DNA from 3 places in the Mycoplasma sp. P36-A1 genome. Region 3 is predicted to be linked to each of the others. Evidence: riboswitches for the same ligand, from Rfam matches in the RefSeq annotation. Region 3 holds a riboswitch; each other region holds the start of a gene.
What was found. Region 3 has a riboswitch for thiamine pyrophosphate ahead of ACD762_RS06365 (YkoF family thiamine/hydroxymethylpyrimidine-binding protein). Riboswitches for the same ligand answer to the same signal wherever they lie in the genome.

Region 1 (5,428 bases), 390 kb from region 3:
CTCAAGTCTTATATCTGAATTTTCAGTTATAAAAGCTGGGATTGATTCAATACATAAAAATGAAAGTATTAAAGGTGGAATTCCTATTTTTACTCTACCTTTGAAAACATCATTTTCTTGTTTTAGTTCATAGTTAAGCTGTTCCATTTTATTCACGATAATTTTTGCATCGTGGTAGAACTTGTCTCCTATTTTTGTTAAACGTTTAAAACGTCCAAATTCTTTATGAAATAATTTTATTTCATATTCCTTTTCGATTTCAATAATCATCTGTGACAACGTTGGTTGAGTAATGTTCAACTTTTTCGAAGTTTTAGATAGATTAAAATCATTTTCTACAACTGCTATAAAATAATTTAATTGTTTTAAGTCCATTTCTTATCACCATAAAAATAATAACATAATCTTATATCAATTAAAAGTTTTTTTTATGGATAATTCCAAAAAATATAAATATTAACATTGACTTTATTTTTAATTTGTCAATTTTTTAAATTATTTTGACTATTGAACAAATGTGCTTAATAAAGGTAAAATAGACTTTCTATTTTATAATAAATTTCATTAAATAATAACAAAGGCTAAAAAAACATATATAATTTTTATATATTTTAATTTGAATACTTTATAATTACTGTATGGTTAAATAAACATTTAATAATTACATATTTGCAATATACAAGTCTAATATTTCAACAATAAGTAGATAATGACAGTTTTTTGTCAATATAACAGTATAAACCTGTAATTATTTATAACAAACTAGACATTTATTATTTATATTTAATATTTTATTAATAAAAGTAATACAGTTTTATTGTTTATTTAAAACTTTTTTTGACAAAAAGCTTTTATTTTATAATTATATTTGTTAAAATGTAGTTAGATATGAATTAAAGGGGGAAAATTTACATGTACAAGTATGAAGTTTTACATTATACAAGAAAAAATAAGAAAGTTACACTTCACGAATTAGCAAACCATTGCTGTATTTCTAAAAGCTATTTATCTTTAATTGAAAAAGGTAATAGAAAACTTTCTTATGATTTAGCAGTTAAAATTGCAAGTTATTTAGAATGTACACCAGATGAGTTGTTTTTAAACGATCACGTAAATTCAATCGCTTAAAATAATCAAATATTGGGAGTTTGATTAAATTAACAACAAACAACTAATCAACTATATGATTTTTGATAAATCATATAAAATGACTAAAAGTAGACTATGAAGAGTATAAAGACTGTGTAAATATACAGTCTTTTTTATTTTATTTAAACTTATATGCATGATATATACTTATAATTATGTCTAATTTTTGTTATAATGTATAAAGGCGTTGTTGAGTAAAAATGCAGATGATGCATTTAAAACATAAGGAAGGTGAATAAATGATTATAGAACAAACTGCAGCTAATGCTAAAGAAAAAAGTTATAATAAAAAAAATACAAATAATTTAAAGGCTAATAATAAAGATGCTAATTGTATTTTAAAAAATAAAAAAACAAACTCACACAAAACTAAATTTTCAAATAATAAGAACAGTTCATCAAATAATTTAAATAATGCAAATTCAAACAATCTTCACAAGAGATTAAAATATAAAGATATCCCTATAAATAAAAGGAAGTATCGTATTAGTATTGTAGAAAGTATGAGTGAATTGAAGGTTAAACAATACGGTTTTGAAAAATCATATTTTTTATTTGAAAAATCAATCAATCATATGGAAAAAGAAGGAGATAAAGCAGAAAGAGCTGCTTTAAATTATCTTAAAGATTTAAAGGTATTAGGTAATAATTATTCTTGTAATAGAGTTATAACACTTAATTCTATTAGGATTGAAGCTGATATTATTGATTATGATAATAAAATAATTTATGAAACAAAAAGTCGTAAAACTGGTATCCAAGCTAAAATGGCTATCAAAAAGAAATGGGCAATTTTTGAATTTGATAAAAAAAATTCAATTTATGCTGATTTTATATTTAAAGGTATTGTTGTTTCAAATTATACTGATGGAATGAAGATTAAAGGAATTGCAAGTTTTGAAAATGATAATATAGATAAAATAGTTACTAAAAGAAAATTTGAGTCTCATTTTCAAAGAATTGAAAATTTTAGAAATATCAGAAAATAAAAAAAATCCTATAAAAAGGATTTTTCTTTGTTTAATTATTAATTGTTTTATATGCTTTTGAAATTTGAACATTTGCTAAAGCAAATATTATTACATTAACAATTACAGTTGGAATAAAGTATGTTGCATTGTATGTAAGTGATGCAACAAATGGTGTTTGCCAGAAGATCATTCCAGATAATGTATATGATGCTAATGCAATTATTGATCCAATTGCAATATTAACATATATATTTTGTTTAAACATTCCACATGTTACTATTGCAACTACTGGAATTATGTAATCAAACAGTCCGGAGAATAAGTTTGTCATTTGACCACCTAATAACATTTGTAATATTGAAACAACTAATCCTACAAAAAAGCAATTTCTCAATTTTTCATTGGCTACTGCAATATACAATGGGAATAGATATAATGTTATACTTCCTCCCTGAGGCATTTGAAACACCTTAAATAATGATAATACTGTTGCGATTGCTGCAATTAGAGCAATACGTGTCAACTCTCTTGTACTCATAATATTCTTTTCTCCTTTTTGATTGCGAGGCAAAGAAAAAACACCATCTATCAGTAATTGGTGCTTGTCGTTTTTAGCGGCTCCCTACGATAGTATTAACTAACAGGTTCAAAGGGTCGGAATTAATTCCTCTCAACTTATGTAATATAAGTACCCCTGCAATCTATTTATTTTTTACATTTATATAATACACCATATAGCAACTATTGTCAATTTGCTATAAGTAAAGGAGCATTAGTATGAACAATACAAATCTTTTAAATATCGATTTTAATGATATAGACTCATTTCAACTATCAAATGATGATTATAATTATCTTCAAAATATTAATAATAATTTATACAGTTTTTTATACAATGAATTATTAGTTAACAAAAATCTTGATAATAGTATTAAAAAAATTATTTTGTATTCTTTACATTTAAAATTAAATAATGATGCTAAGATTATTTTAAGCAAGCCTTTGATATCTACATTGGAAACTGATCCTTTTACACCTACAAAAAGAATAAAAAAAGTCCCTTTTCAATATATTTCAGCTTATAATTTTGAAAGTATTGAACATGATTGGTATCACTTAACATCTAAGAGTTATTTGTCTATAGATAAATTTAAAAATCCTATAAGATGTACTGTACAGTTCAATATATATACTAATAATAGATATGATGATACTGTCTTATACTTTTATGTCAATATTAGTGAGTCTGATTATCTTATTAAAAGAATTGAGCTAGCTACATTTAGTGGATATAGCCAACAAAACATTACTGTTCTATATACTACAACATAAATAAAAAGTGGTATATCTAATATAAAAAAATGACATTTAAGATGTCATTTTTTTTTACTTATATTGAACTATTAGTGAAGCGTTATTGTTTTCACCTTTAATAGTTAATGTTTTATTAGCTACTTGATTATCAATAACTGATATTTCATCATTTACAAAATCTTTAAGAATTACATTGTTATTAATAATAAGTATTATTTCACCATTAATATTAGTAATAGTAACTAAAGCACCTAATCTACTAAATGTCGTTTGTGTTAAATCTAAAGTAGTTTTTCCAAATTTGTTATCTATTTTTACATCGGTAAGTTCTGTTGCCTTAGCACAATAGTTTACACTTGCATCTCTATTGAAAATATTGATTAATTCATTATTTTCATAATAATTTTCATTTTCTAGTATTGTTGTTGTATTATTTAAAGAAGAATCACTAGCTGTTTCTTCTTTAAAAGTATCTTCAGTCATTTCTTTATTTATATCTTTATTTATATCTTTATTTTCAAGTGAATCAGATGTACCATTACTTTCTGTTGTGTGATTATCATTAAAAAATGATGGTTTATCATTCTTAGTGCTACTTTCTTTTTTTGCTGGTTCATCAAAAAAACTACCTTTTGAATCATCATGTGGTGTTGTTTTAAATATTTTTCCAATAACTGACTCAGAAAATTGATCATCACGTTCACTCATTGACATTGTATTTTTTAATCCAAAGATTTTATTAAGTCCTATTCCTAATAAAAATGCAGCTACTATTAAATAGATATCACTGTAAAATCTAATTCCTAGTTGATCTTGATTAATAATAACTAAAAATGATAATCCTACTAATGTTATTATCATATCTGTTGATCTAATTCCTCTATAAATAACATATATGATTAATGCATTTATTACAACATAGTACAAAGAAAAGCTGTAAAAATTTTGGATTGATGCTAAAAACATTAATAGTCCTATTACGATAAATAAAACTCCTGTTTTATCATTATTGTTAAATTTCATTGATTATTCCTCCTTTTGTTTTATTATATATTATTCATTTATTGGTTTTAAAGTATGTCTCATTAAATAGATTATTTTTACCGCTATAAAAGCTACTAAAAAACCTGTAACTACTCCAGTTAGTAGCAAATATGGTAAATAATAGAAAAATACTGTTGATGAGTACAAAAGTGAGACTGTTGTTATTTGGGCAAAGTTAAATGTAATTGCTTGGGTCATAGATATTCCATAAATAGAAAAAACTTTACTTTTATATATTGGTAATATTATTAACATGCTAAATAAACCAGACGCCATTGATATAACAAAAGGCATACCAAATAGTTGACCTGTAATTAGATTTGCAACTACTATTCTTAGCACATTAGTAGCAAACATTTCTTTATACCCATAAAAATATAAAATAAATATCATACTTATATTTGCTAAACCTAGTTTAATCCCTGGAATAAAAATAATGTTTATTGTGATGTTTTCTACAATATTTAAAATAATTGCTATTGCTAAAAATAATCCTAATGTTACAATTTTTTGTGTATTTGATTTCATGATATAATACCATCTACTTCATGGTCTTGAGTATCCCCTTCTATTTTTATATATAGCTCATTTGGAAGACATACTATTGGTGTTATTTCTGAATCGCTCCAACCTTGTATTGAGCATATATGGTTTCTTGAAGTTTCTTCAACAACTCTAACTTTCCCATTTTCACTTTCAATTGTTATTAGTCCATTAACTGCTTCAACATCAAATGTTTTTTTTGATGGATCACTTAAATCAAAAGTATGTACTACATTATTTTTATAATATACCTTTGCAATTTTATTTGTATTACTTGTTTGTTTTGTATTTACATATAATATTGAAATAGCACTTAGTATTATAAATATTATTGTAATGAATAAATCTGCCTTATTTAATTTCAACTGCATCTTTAATACCATCACTTACAGTTACTTTTTCATCTT
Region 2 (5,428 bases), 490 kb from region 3:
TAAACTAGATATAATAAGTGGCGCATCACTAATAGCATCAACATTTATGGCAGGTGGTGTATTAAAAGGTATTAATGAAGAAGGAATGTTCTTAATAAAAGGAACAGGAGATATCATAAATATGGCAATAGGAGCCATCATTGCATTAATAATAATCACTTACATAGGACCTAAGCTTAAAGCATATAAACTAATATTATTACCAGCAATAACAGTATTTGTAACAAGTTTAATCTGTTACTACACGGCAGCACCTATTGGACTAATATCACAAGCTATAGGTACTTCAATACAATATTTTATGCAATTACAACCTTATATTATGGCAGTGCTCATAGCAGTTAGTTTTGGAATTATAATCGTATCACCTATATCATCTGTAGCAATAGCCCTACTAATTTCAATTACAGGAAATGCAAGTGGAATTGCAACACTAGGAATCGCAACAATGGCAATAACACTAGCAACACTAAGCTATAAACAAAATGGGCTAGGAACATCTATTGCTATAATATTAGGATCACCAAAACTACTAATGGCAAACTTTATAAAAAATCCTAAAATGATAATACCTGGTGCACTTGCATCAGCTATAACATCAACATTAGGAGTATATTTAAACATTCAAGGAACTTCATTATCAGCAGGGTTTGGTACTTGTGGTTTAATAGGACCAATTACACATTTAAGTATAGTTGGATATAACCTAAATAACATTGTAACAACAATTATGGCATTTGCAGTTGCACCATTTATAGTAGCCTTAATACTAAATTATCTATTTAAATACAAATTAAAGCTAGTAACTAATCTAGACTATAAAGTAAATCTTTAATATTATAAAAAACTTAAATGTAAAGTCTATTATAATTTAACACAATATTGTATAATAAATATAAGAAGTACAAACAGGGAGGTAATTTATGTATACAGGAGTAGAAATTGATTTCATAGTAAAAGATAGTTTACAAGCCATCAAAATATATCAAAGCATTTTTGATGTAGAACTATTAGAGAAAACAAACTTAGAAGTAGGCTTAAACGAAGTAGTATTCAAAATATTTAACACAAGATTTCATATGTTAGACGAAAATGAAGAATACCATTTACATGCACCAAAACCAGATATTTATATGCCAATATGGTTTAATGTAGTCGTTTTAAATATAGAAGAAGTTCATAAAAAAGCACTAAGACTTGGATGTATTGAAATACAACCAATAAAAGAGATGAAAGAATATAAAGTAACTAACTCAATGTTTAAAGATGAATTTGGCTATTTATGGATGTTACATCAGATAAAAGAATAAAGATAATATCAAGACGCTTTAAAAAGCGTTTTTTTTATTACCTAGAGTGATATTAAAAATAATAAATCTAAATATTTTATGATAATTGTTACTAAAAAGTAAGAGTAACTTAAGAAAAAAATAAGGACTTTTAATTAATGAATTTGCTACTATATTATTAAGAAAAAGAAAGGAGATATAATAAGTAAAATTGATAAAAAGGAGAAATAAAATGAAATTTAAAAAAATATTTGCAATAGTATGCATATGCATTATCGCAACAGCATGTGGGCAAAAAAAAGCCGAAAAAAAAGCAGATACTAAAACAGAAACCAAAGCAGATGCAAAGGCTACAAGTCAAGAAGTAGCTTTTGATTCAGACAAAAACAAAAGTGATAACATTTTTAAAAGTAGTACATATTATGATGCTGTAATAAAAGAATTTAAAAAATTACCTGAAGAAAAAAAGGGATATTTTAGTGGAGAAAAAAATAAAATAGAAATAACAATAGGAAAGTATAAAGATAATATAGGATTAACATCAGTAGATTACATCGCTCCTAAAAAAGAAACAGCAGCCCTTTTAAAAGAAGTAAATACACTGCTTAAATCACAGACAATTAAAGAACTAACAGCAAAAGACATGGATAAAATAATTGCTGCAACAGGTAAAGAAACAATAATAAATGGTGTAACATTTACAACAGTTGCAAGCAAGAAAGCAGATACAGTACACATAAATGTATCAGCATTTAAAGAGTCTAAAAAATAAAATTCCTTATACTAATATTTACAAAGGCATATTCTAATGGTAAACTAATAATATATATAAAATGAATGCAGGGGAACGATTAATCGTTGAGAAGGTAAAACCTGACCCTTAGAACCTGATAGTTAACACTAGCGAAGGAAGCAGTAAATTAAAATTTAAGCTCCTTTTTGGAGCTTTTTATATTTAAAACAAAATAATTATGTTTGCAGGGGAACGATTGATCGTTGAGAAAGTTAAACTTGACCCTTTGAACCTGTTAGTTAACACTAGTGTAGGAAGCAAACCATTGAAAATATGATGGTGCTTTATACAGGGCATCATTTTTTATTTATATAGAAAGAAGGCATATTAATGAAACCAATATTAAGTATTGCAGGATCAGATTGCAGTGGCGGTGCTGGAATTCAGGCTGATATCAAAACCTTTTCAGCACATGAATTATTTGGAATGTCAGTGGTTTGTTCAGTAGTTGCAGAAAATACCCAGACAGTTTTGGATTATCAAGATATAAATATCGATATAATTAATAAACAAATAGAAGCGATATTTGAAGACTTAAGACCAGAAGCAGTCAAAATAGGAATGTTATCAAGTAAAGAAATTATGAATACAGTAGCTATAAAGTTAAAAGAATATCAGGCAAAAAATATAGTTGTTGATCCAGTAATGTTTGCTAAGAACGGAAGTGCTTTAATGGCAAGAGACAGTATAGAAACACTGAAAGCAGTAATACTGCCGATAGCTGATTTAATAACACCTAATATCCCCGAAGCAGAAGAAATTGCTCAAATGAAAATAGAAAATCATAAAGATATGGAAAAGGCAGCTAAAATAATAATAAATATGAAGGCAAAAGCAGTGTTAATAAAAGGTGGACACAGTAAAGAAGATGCTACAGATATCTTATATGATGGAAAAAATTTTTATTACTATAAAGCAGAAAGAATAAATACAAAAAATACGCATGGAACAGGATGTACTTATTCTTCAGCAATTGCATCTAATTTAGCAAAAGGATTATCTTTAAATGAAGCAGTTGCACAAGCAAAAAAATATGTAACAACTGCAATTAAACATTCACTTAATATTGGAAGTGGTCATGGACCAACAAACCACTTTTATAATTTATATCAAAATCAAAAGAAAGAAGACTAGAAAAATGAACCAATATACAAATAATTTAAAAAATGTAAAAGATATAAAACCATTAGTACACCATATTACAAACTATGTAAGTGTTAATGATTGTGCCAATATAACATTAAGCATAGGTGCTTCACCACTAATGGCAGATGATATAAAAGAAGTAGCACAAATAGTTAGCATTAGTTCAGTTTTAGTATTGAATATAGGTACACTTAACCAAAGAACAATCTTAGCAATGATAAAAGCAGGTGAAAGAGCTAATCAATTAGATATTCCTGTAGTACTAGATCCAGTAGGAGTAGGAGCATCAGAATTAAGAGATGAAGCAATATCTAGAATATTAAACAGAGTCAAAATAACAGTATTAAGAGGGAATATATCAGAAATAAGCTTTATTGCAGGATTAAATTCTAAAACAAAAGGTGTAGATGCATCAGAACAAGATATTAAAAGAAATGATAACAAAGTAGAGATAGCTAGAAACCTAGCAAAAAAATTAGACTGTATTGTAGCTATAACAGGAGAAATTGATGTAATAAGCAATAGTGAAAAAAGCATCGAAATACATAATGGAGTAGAACAACTAGCTAAAGTAACTGGAACAGGATGTATGTTAACATCTCTTATAGCAGCTTGCTTAGCAGCAAATAAAGATGACTATTTAAGTGCTTGTGCAACAGCAATTTCAGTAATGGGTATTGCAGGAGAAATTTCCTTAGAAAGAAACATAGATGCAGGATTAGGTAGCTTTCACATCGGAATAATAGATGCAGTCAGTAAAATTGATGAAGTAATATTTAATGAAAAGTGTAAGATAAATGAAATCAAACATTAATTATAGTTTATATTTAGTGACAGATTCAAAAATAATGAGTGTAACAAAACTAGAAGATGCAGTAGAACAAGCAATTCAAGGTGGTTGTAGCATAATACAATTAAGAGAAAAAAACCTAGATAGTCTAGAATTTTATAACCAGGCAATGAAAATAAAAAAAGTATGTCTAAAGTATCAAATTCCATTAATAATTAATGATCGAGTAGATATTGCTTTAGCAATAGATGCCGATGGTATACATGTAGGACAAAAAGATTTAAATGCTAAGATAGTTAGAAAATTAATTGGAAAAAATAAAATATTAGGAATATCTGTTAGTAACCTTAAAGAAGCTAAACAAGCAGAAATTGATAAAGCTGATTATGTAGGAGTAGGTGCAGTATTTACTACTAAAACAAAAGATGATGCTAGCAATGTTTCAATTGAAACACTAATAAATATTAAAAAAAATCTAAAAATACCAGTAGTAGCTATTGGTGGTATAAATGAGCAAACAATAGATAAACTTAGAAATACTAATATAGATGGAGTAGCTATTGTTTCAGCAATCATAGGCAAGAAAAATATAAAACAAGCAGCAAAAAACATCAAAGAATTAACAAAAATAATATAAAGGATGATAACAATGTCATTTTCAAGACAACTAAAGGATAAAGCCATGGAAGTATGGGAAAAAGGGTATAACCATCCATTTGTACAAGAAATTGGAAAAGGAACTTTAGAAAAAGAAAAATTCAAATTTTACCTTCTACAAGATTACCAATATTTAATACAGTATGCTAAAGTATACGCATTAGCAGTAGTAAAAGCTGATGATATTGACATATTAAGCAAACTGACTAATGTCCAACATAACATTCTAGCAAATGAGATGCAAACACACATATATTATATGAAAAAATTTAACATAAATAATGATCAAATTCAAAACACAAAAGCATCTTTATATAATAGAACCTACACAGCTAACATGTTAGCTGTAGGACAAACTAAAGAATTAGTGCATATACTTGCAACAATCTTTCCCTGTGCTTGGGTTTATAGTGACTATGCAAGAAGACTGAAACAGCAATATCAAGACAAGTATGAAAATAATTATTATAAAACATGGATAGATAGTTATTCAAGTAATAACTTTGAAGAATCATTTGAATGGTTTTATGATGTAATAGATGAAATAGTAGCAACAAAAACTAATGAACAAAAAAAAGAAATAGAAGAAATATTTATCTCAAGTGTAGAGTTTGAATACTTATTTTGGGATATGGCATATAAACAAGAAATGTCATATTTACTATAAAGAATACAAAAAGGCTGAATTTATCCAATTATAGGTAAATTCAGTCTTTTTTAATAGTAGTATTAAATACTAAGTATCAATTTATA
Region 3 (5,428 bases):
ACATCATGATTTCTATATTTATAGAGACATTGAAACTGAAAATATTCATCTTATTTACAAACGTAAAAATGGTGGATATGGTGTAATAGAAACAAATTAAATATATATTACTTACATAACAACAAATGGTATTACTTTTAAAGTAATACCATTTTTTTAGGTTATTTTAATTTTTATAATATAATTCTAATAACAATAATAAATAGACTAAATAATAATATGAATAAATAATCATACCAATTAATATTAGTTTTATGATAACAACTACGTAAAGCATCATCACTAAAACCTTTAGATTCCATAGCTAAAGCAAGCGCATTTGAATAATAAACCGATTTTACAAGCAAGGGTAAATATAAATTAATATTAAGTAAAGAAGGGTTTAAACCACGAGCTTTAAAACTATACTTTAGTTTAAAATATTCATTTTTTAAAAGAGGCATCATATTAAGGCAAGCAATTATACCATAAACAAATTTTGGTGGTAATTTTAATTGCTGTTGCATTGAATAAGAAAAATCTATTACATCAGTAGTTAAAGTAAAGGCAGCACCTAGCATAAAATAACCATAAGTTCGTGCTACAAGCTCAAAGGCATACATACTTTTACTATCAGTAACAATATTAAAAAAGGCAATATTACTTTGGTTTTCTAAGGCATAAAAATTACTTGCTGAAAAATATAAACTTAAACAGGCAATTGAAACAATTAAGAATGTTTTAATAAATGTTAAATAATTTATTTTAGACAACAAAAGGCATACTATTAAGAATGATAATAAAGCTAAATCAAAATAAATATTACTTTGAAAAGCTAAAACTAAGCCTGTTATTAAAAATAATAAACATTTTATTGAAGGGTTTAATATATTTAGCATGATATATCACCATCTATAGTATTTTTCAATAATTGAATACCATCATTAGTAAAGTGTAAATGAACATGTGAAAAAGCACTGGCCAATTCATAATCATGAGTAGTATAAATAATTGTAGTATTATTATGATTATTCTTATCAATTAGCATATTAATAACTTTAATTACATTATTATAATCTTGACCATATGTTGGCTCATCACATAGCAATAATTGTACATTTCTACTAGTTATTAAAGATAATGCAAACCTTCTTTGTTGTCCTTGACTTAATTTATAGGGAGATAAATCTTCTTTATTTGCTAAACTTAAGTTATTTAAAACATTTAAAATAGTACTTGCTATCTTTGTTTCATCCATAAAGTTTTTTAAAGACAGTTCTAATTCTTGCTTTAAATTATTAGTTAGAAATTGATCAATAGGGTTTTGGAAAACATAACCTATATCTTTATAATAAATTTTTTTATTAAATTTACATAAGTCAGTCTTTTTATACAATGCTTTACCCTTATAACTATTCATACCAGCTAAACTGTTTAAAAAACTACTTTTTCCAATACCACTTACACCAGTAATAGCAATAATGCTACCTTGATATATTTTAGTAGTTAAACAGACATTAGCTTCACTATTATCCTTTAATAAAGGTATAAAATTTTCTAGTTCAAATAATACTTCTTTGGTATGTAAATTAGGATAAATAAAATTATAGTTTTCAGTATTAGGATAATTATCTTTATTATATACTGTTATTGTTTTATTATCTAAGACATATATATTATCACTGAAAGCTAATAATTTATCAATTTTGTGATCGATAATAATAATAGTTTTATTTTTATCGTGTTGTAGTTGTACTAATTTCTTGATCAGTAGTCTAGTTGTGTCAGGGTCAACATTGGCAAAAGGTTCATCTAACAACCAGACATCACTATCAAGTATATAATTACATGCTAAAGCAACTAACTGTTTTTGACCTCCAGATAAAGTTGAAAGCACTCTAGTTTGCAAATGGCAGATATTTACAAAGTTTAAAGCATTCATAACTTTATCTTTAATTAATAAGGGATCACAATTAATATTTTCTAAGCAAAATATTAGTTCATTTTCAACAGTATCCATACAAAACTGTAAATCAGGGTTTTGAAACATCAAAGATAAATAATGACATCTATCTTGATTATTTAATTCATATAAGTCAATATCATCAATAAAAACATTACCTTCAAATTTAATTGAAGATTTATTTAAAGAATTAGAAATGAAATGAAACAATGTAGATTTTCCACTTCCACTAACACCAGTAACTAGATTGAAAGAATTATTTTCAAATTCAAGATTTAATTTATTAAATAAAGTATATTCTTTAAATGATAAACTGAAATCTTTTATAACTAAAGACATTAGACTTCATTGTTGTTTATTTCATAGTTTTCTAAAACACCAGTCTTAGCTAATGCATCTACTAATTTTTTAACTAAAAATCCACTAAAAAACCAAGCTGAAATAAATCTAATTACAAAAATCGCAACTAACATTCCAATAGAGATACCTGTAAAATTAGAACGGAAGAATCCCCAAATAAAGCTTGTAATTGTTGCACCTAAAGCAGATATAGTAAAAGTTTTCATTGAATAACTTTTATATGAAGTTGCAAAGAAAGCTGCTTCAGAACCAATACCTTGAACTAAACCAGACACAAAAATAATTGGGCCATACATGTTTCCTAAAAAAACTTCAATTAAAGCTGCAAGCATTTCAGCTATTGTAGCAACTCCTGGTTTTCTAATAATATAAACAGCAAGTGTTGCCGCCATAAACCAAATTCCAAAAATAAATTCATTAGCTAAGATACCTAAACCAAGAGGTGTTAGTAAAACTCCTAAATAAATACCAATATGAACAGCTCCTAAATAAATAATTCCAAAAATAATTGAAATTAGACCAATCATAATTATGTCTTTTAATTCCCATTTATACATATTTTTCATTATAGAGTTTCTCCTTTTAAACTAGGACTGTTTACACTTAAAGTTGCTTCTAAAACATAGTGATTCAAGTTTTTAAAAGAATAACTTAAAACTTCATTGAAATAATCAAACATATCTTTAGCAGAACCAGTTAAAAGAGTTACATAGTGATCACTAGTAGGTTTTAAATTATATTTATTTGCAAGTTCTACAATATACATAATTTCTTTCATATAATCATTATCTCCAAAAACATAAAAAGAATACTTAGCATGTACTAGAAAAGAATCATCAGTTTTTACATCTAAATTATCCAGCTCATTTTCTTGAATAATAACATCAGCATCAACATCTCCAGGACAGCCTTTAGAAAAAGTTAATTCACAAACACTATGAATATCTTTGTGATAAGCATTAGTAAATAACTGCTTAGCAGTATGTACTACATAAGATTGACTTCCACGATACATTGTTGAAAATAAATCAGTTTTACTATAAACCTTACTTGAATCTACATCTTTAACAGCATCTAATATTATATTGACATAATCATTAGACATAGGATAATACGATAGACGGCAACCAGTAATATTAATATTACCAGTGCAACCACATTGTGCTTTGTTTTGCATTTTAATACCTCCAAAAAATTTATATACAAAAAAACCGTGCTTATTCCACTGAACAAAAACGGTTACGTGTTAAATCGTAATCACTTCCCTACGTTGGTACTAACCAAATCAGGTTCAAAGGGACAGGAAAAGACCATCTCAGCATTAAGCGCCCCTAGTGGAAAAGAATGTATTAAATTGTATGTAATAAATATAACACAAAAAAAGACTAGTAAAATAAAAATATCGTAAAATAATGGTTAACTAAAGTTTTTTTCAGGCTGAATTATGTATTACTACTATTATAGTTATATTCATAATTATGTTTTTAAAACAATTTTAATATTATATAAACTAAAAATTTAAATAAATAATGATTCAGCTACATAATCACATAAAACATAAGATAATAATATTTTACTAATTGTTTTATAATTACTTCTAGTAATAAATATAAAGATATGATAGAATAGAGAAGCTGAGTTAAAATTGCTTGGTAAAGTGTAAAACTTAATTCTACACTTAGGCTATAGATGGTTCATGTAATACTAAATTCTATATCTAACGATTAAAAGGTGTTTTTTTAGTGATGTTTACTTTCAATACTTATCTATAGTGGTATACTTATATTCAAAGTAAGACTAATTTCTACACACTGAAAATCATAGTAGTTTTGTAATTTTGTAATGTTGTAACACTAACTTCTACTATGTATGTATTCATTCATTCGATAGAATTTCGCTTATTTTGATATTAATTCGTTACGGTTTATTTCTTTATAAGTTTTGGCTTAAGTATTATACTTGAAGGTTCTATTTCACTAATTTTTAGTAATTGTAATATTTCATTGGTGTTATCAATAAAATATTTCATATAATTAATTGGTGATTTACCATTACAAGTTTCAACTGGATATGAATTAATATGTGAAAAGATTAGATCTAAATCTTCTTGTGATTTTAAGCCAAGATTATTTAGATCTTTTTCTTTTGGCAATATATATCGCAATGTTACATGGCCTCTTTCAACATTTGCTTTTTGATATGAAGCCATTGGATCACAATAAAATAATTTACTACCTAATTCTTCAATTTTATCAGTTGCATAAAATTCACTACCTCTATCTGTTAAAATCACCTGAAATATATTTTTATATAAGTCATCTCCAAGTAAAGACTTTAAATATTTTAGACCATTTACCATTGCTTCCATAGATTTTTCATTTTGATAGACCCCAATCATAATTTTGAATTTTCTAATATAAAAAGTCTGAATAAATGGACCAGTTGATATATTATTATATACTGTATCCATTTCTACTACAGAGGATGAAGCATGTTCCAATAAATATTTTTCAAAGTCATTAAACTTTCTGTTGGTTAAATAAGCTCTATTATTTCTTGGCTTTGATTTAATTTTTTTTACTTTTCTTGATACTTTACATCTTAAATCGAGATCTATTAAACCATCTTTAGAAAAGACTCCATTAGAAATATAATTATAGAGTGTCTTTTCACAAATATTTAAATTATCATTAGATTTAATAATCGCATATGGAGAATGTCCATTATTTATTAAAGGTTTGATAATAGAACCGATAATTGAAGCTTGAGAAGTAGTAAGGTTTACACCTATACGTGAATCTACAAGTGAATACTCATATTCATTTTGAGCTCTTTTCGCATCATATCTATACCTAGTATATCTACAGCTAACTATATCAACACATCCATTACAAACACCGATTATTTTATCTCTATGCTTACAAGGTATCATTGAATAATCAGAGCAAGTATTATTACATTTATTAACTTTACATTCTTGCATATGAATACAATCAAATACAAGACTTCTATCTCTTGAATAAGACTTAATATATAAGTATCGATGATTTTTAATTTCTTTGCTTATTGTAGATTTACTTTTACCTAAATCTTTAGCGATTGAAGTTTTAGTAGCAAGTTCTTTAA

Region 1: another riboswitch for thiamine pyrophosphate. It lies ahead of ACD762_RS04375 (energy-coupled thiamine transporter ThiT); the one in region 3 lies ahead of ACD762_RS06365 (YkoF family thiamine/hydroxymethylpyrimidine-binding protein).
Region 2: another riboswitch for thiamine pyrophosphate. It lies ahead of thiD (bifunctional hydroxymethylpyrimidine kinase/phosphomethylpyrimidine kinase); the one in region 3 lies ahead of ACD762_RS06365 (YkoF family thiamine/hydroxymethylpyrimidine-binding protein).

The regions. Positions count from the first base shown of each region.
Region 1 covers NZ_CP168083.1:919,571-924,998, reverse strand. Annotated here, with positions in the region: gene ACD762_RS04390 (LysR family transcriptional regulator) at 1-375, opposite strand, end outside; gene ACD762_RS04385 (helix-turn-helix domain-containing protein) at 913-1,128, shown strand; gene ACD762_RS04380 (hypothetical protein) at 1,389-2,138, shown strand; gene ACD762_RS04375 (energy-coupled thiamine transporter ThiT) at 2,170-2,658, opposite strand; TPP riboswitch at 2,723-2,826, opposite strand; gene ACD762_RS04370 (hypothetical protein) at 2,898-3,452, shown strand; gene ACD762_RS04365 (hypothetical protein) at 3,507-4,457, opposite strand; gene ACD762_RS04360 (Gx transporter family protein) at 4,488-5,006, opposite strand; gene ACD762_RS04355 (NusG domain II-containing protein) at 4,979-5,392, opposite strand; gene ACD762_RS04350 (FAD:protein FMN transferase) at 5,373-5,428, opposite strand, start outside.
Region 2 covers NZ_CP168083.1:1,805,181-1,810,608, reverse strand. Annotated here, with positions in the region: gene ACD762_RS08780 (PTS sugar transporter subunit IIC) at 1-835, shown strand, start outside; gene ACD762_RS08775 (VOC family protein) at 924-1,310, shown strand; gene ACD762_RS08770 (hypothetical protein) at 1,522-2,061, shown strand; TPP riboswitch at 2,121-2,218, shown strand; TPP riboswitch at 2,259-2,356, shown strand; gene thiD (bifunctional hydroxymethylpyrimidine kinase/phosphomethylpyrimidine kinase) at 2,413-3,216, shown strand; gene thiM (hydroxyethylthiazole kinase) at 3,161-4,042, shown strand; gene thiE (thiamine phosphate synthase) at 4,026-4,655, shown strand; gene tenA (thiaminase II) at 4,668-5,342, shown strand.
Region 3 covers NZ_CP168083.1:1,312,390-1,317,817, reverse strand. Annotated here, with positions in the region: gene hpf (ribosome hibernation-promoting factor, HPF/YfiA family) at 1-100, shown strand, start outside; gene ACD762_RS06380 (energy-coupling factor transporter transmembrane component T family protein) at 174-878, opposite strand; gene ACD762_RS06375 (ATP-binding cassette domain-containing protein) at 872-2,281, opposite strand; gene ACD762_RS06370 (ECF transporter S component) at 2,281-2,868, opposite strand; gene ACD762_RS06365 (YkoF family thiamine/hydroxymethylpyrimidine-binding protein) at 2,868-3,479, opposite strand; TPP riboswitch at 3,548-3,645, opposite strand; gene ACD762_RS06360 (IS30 family transposase) at 4,227-5,428, opposite strand, start outside.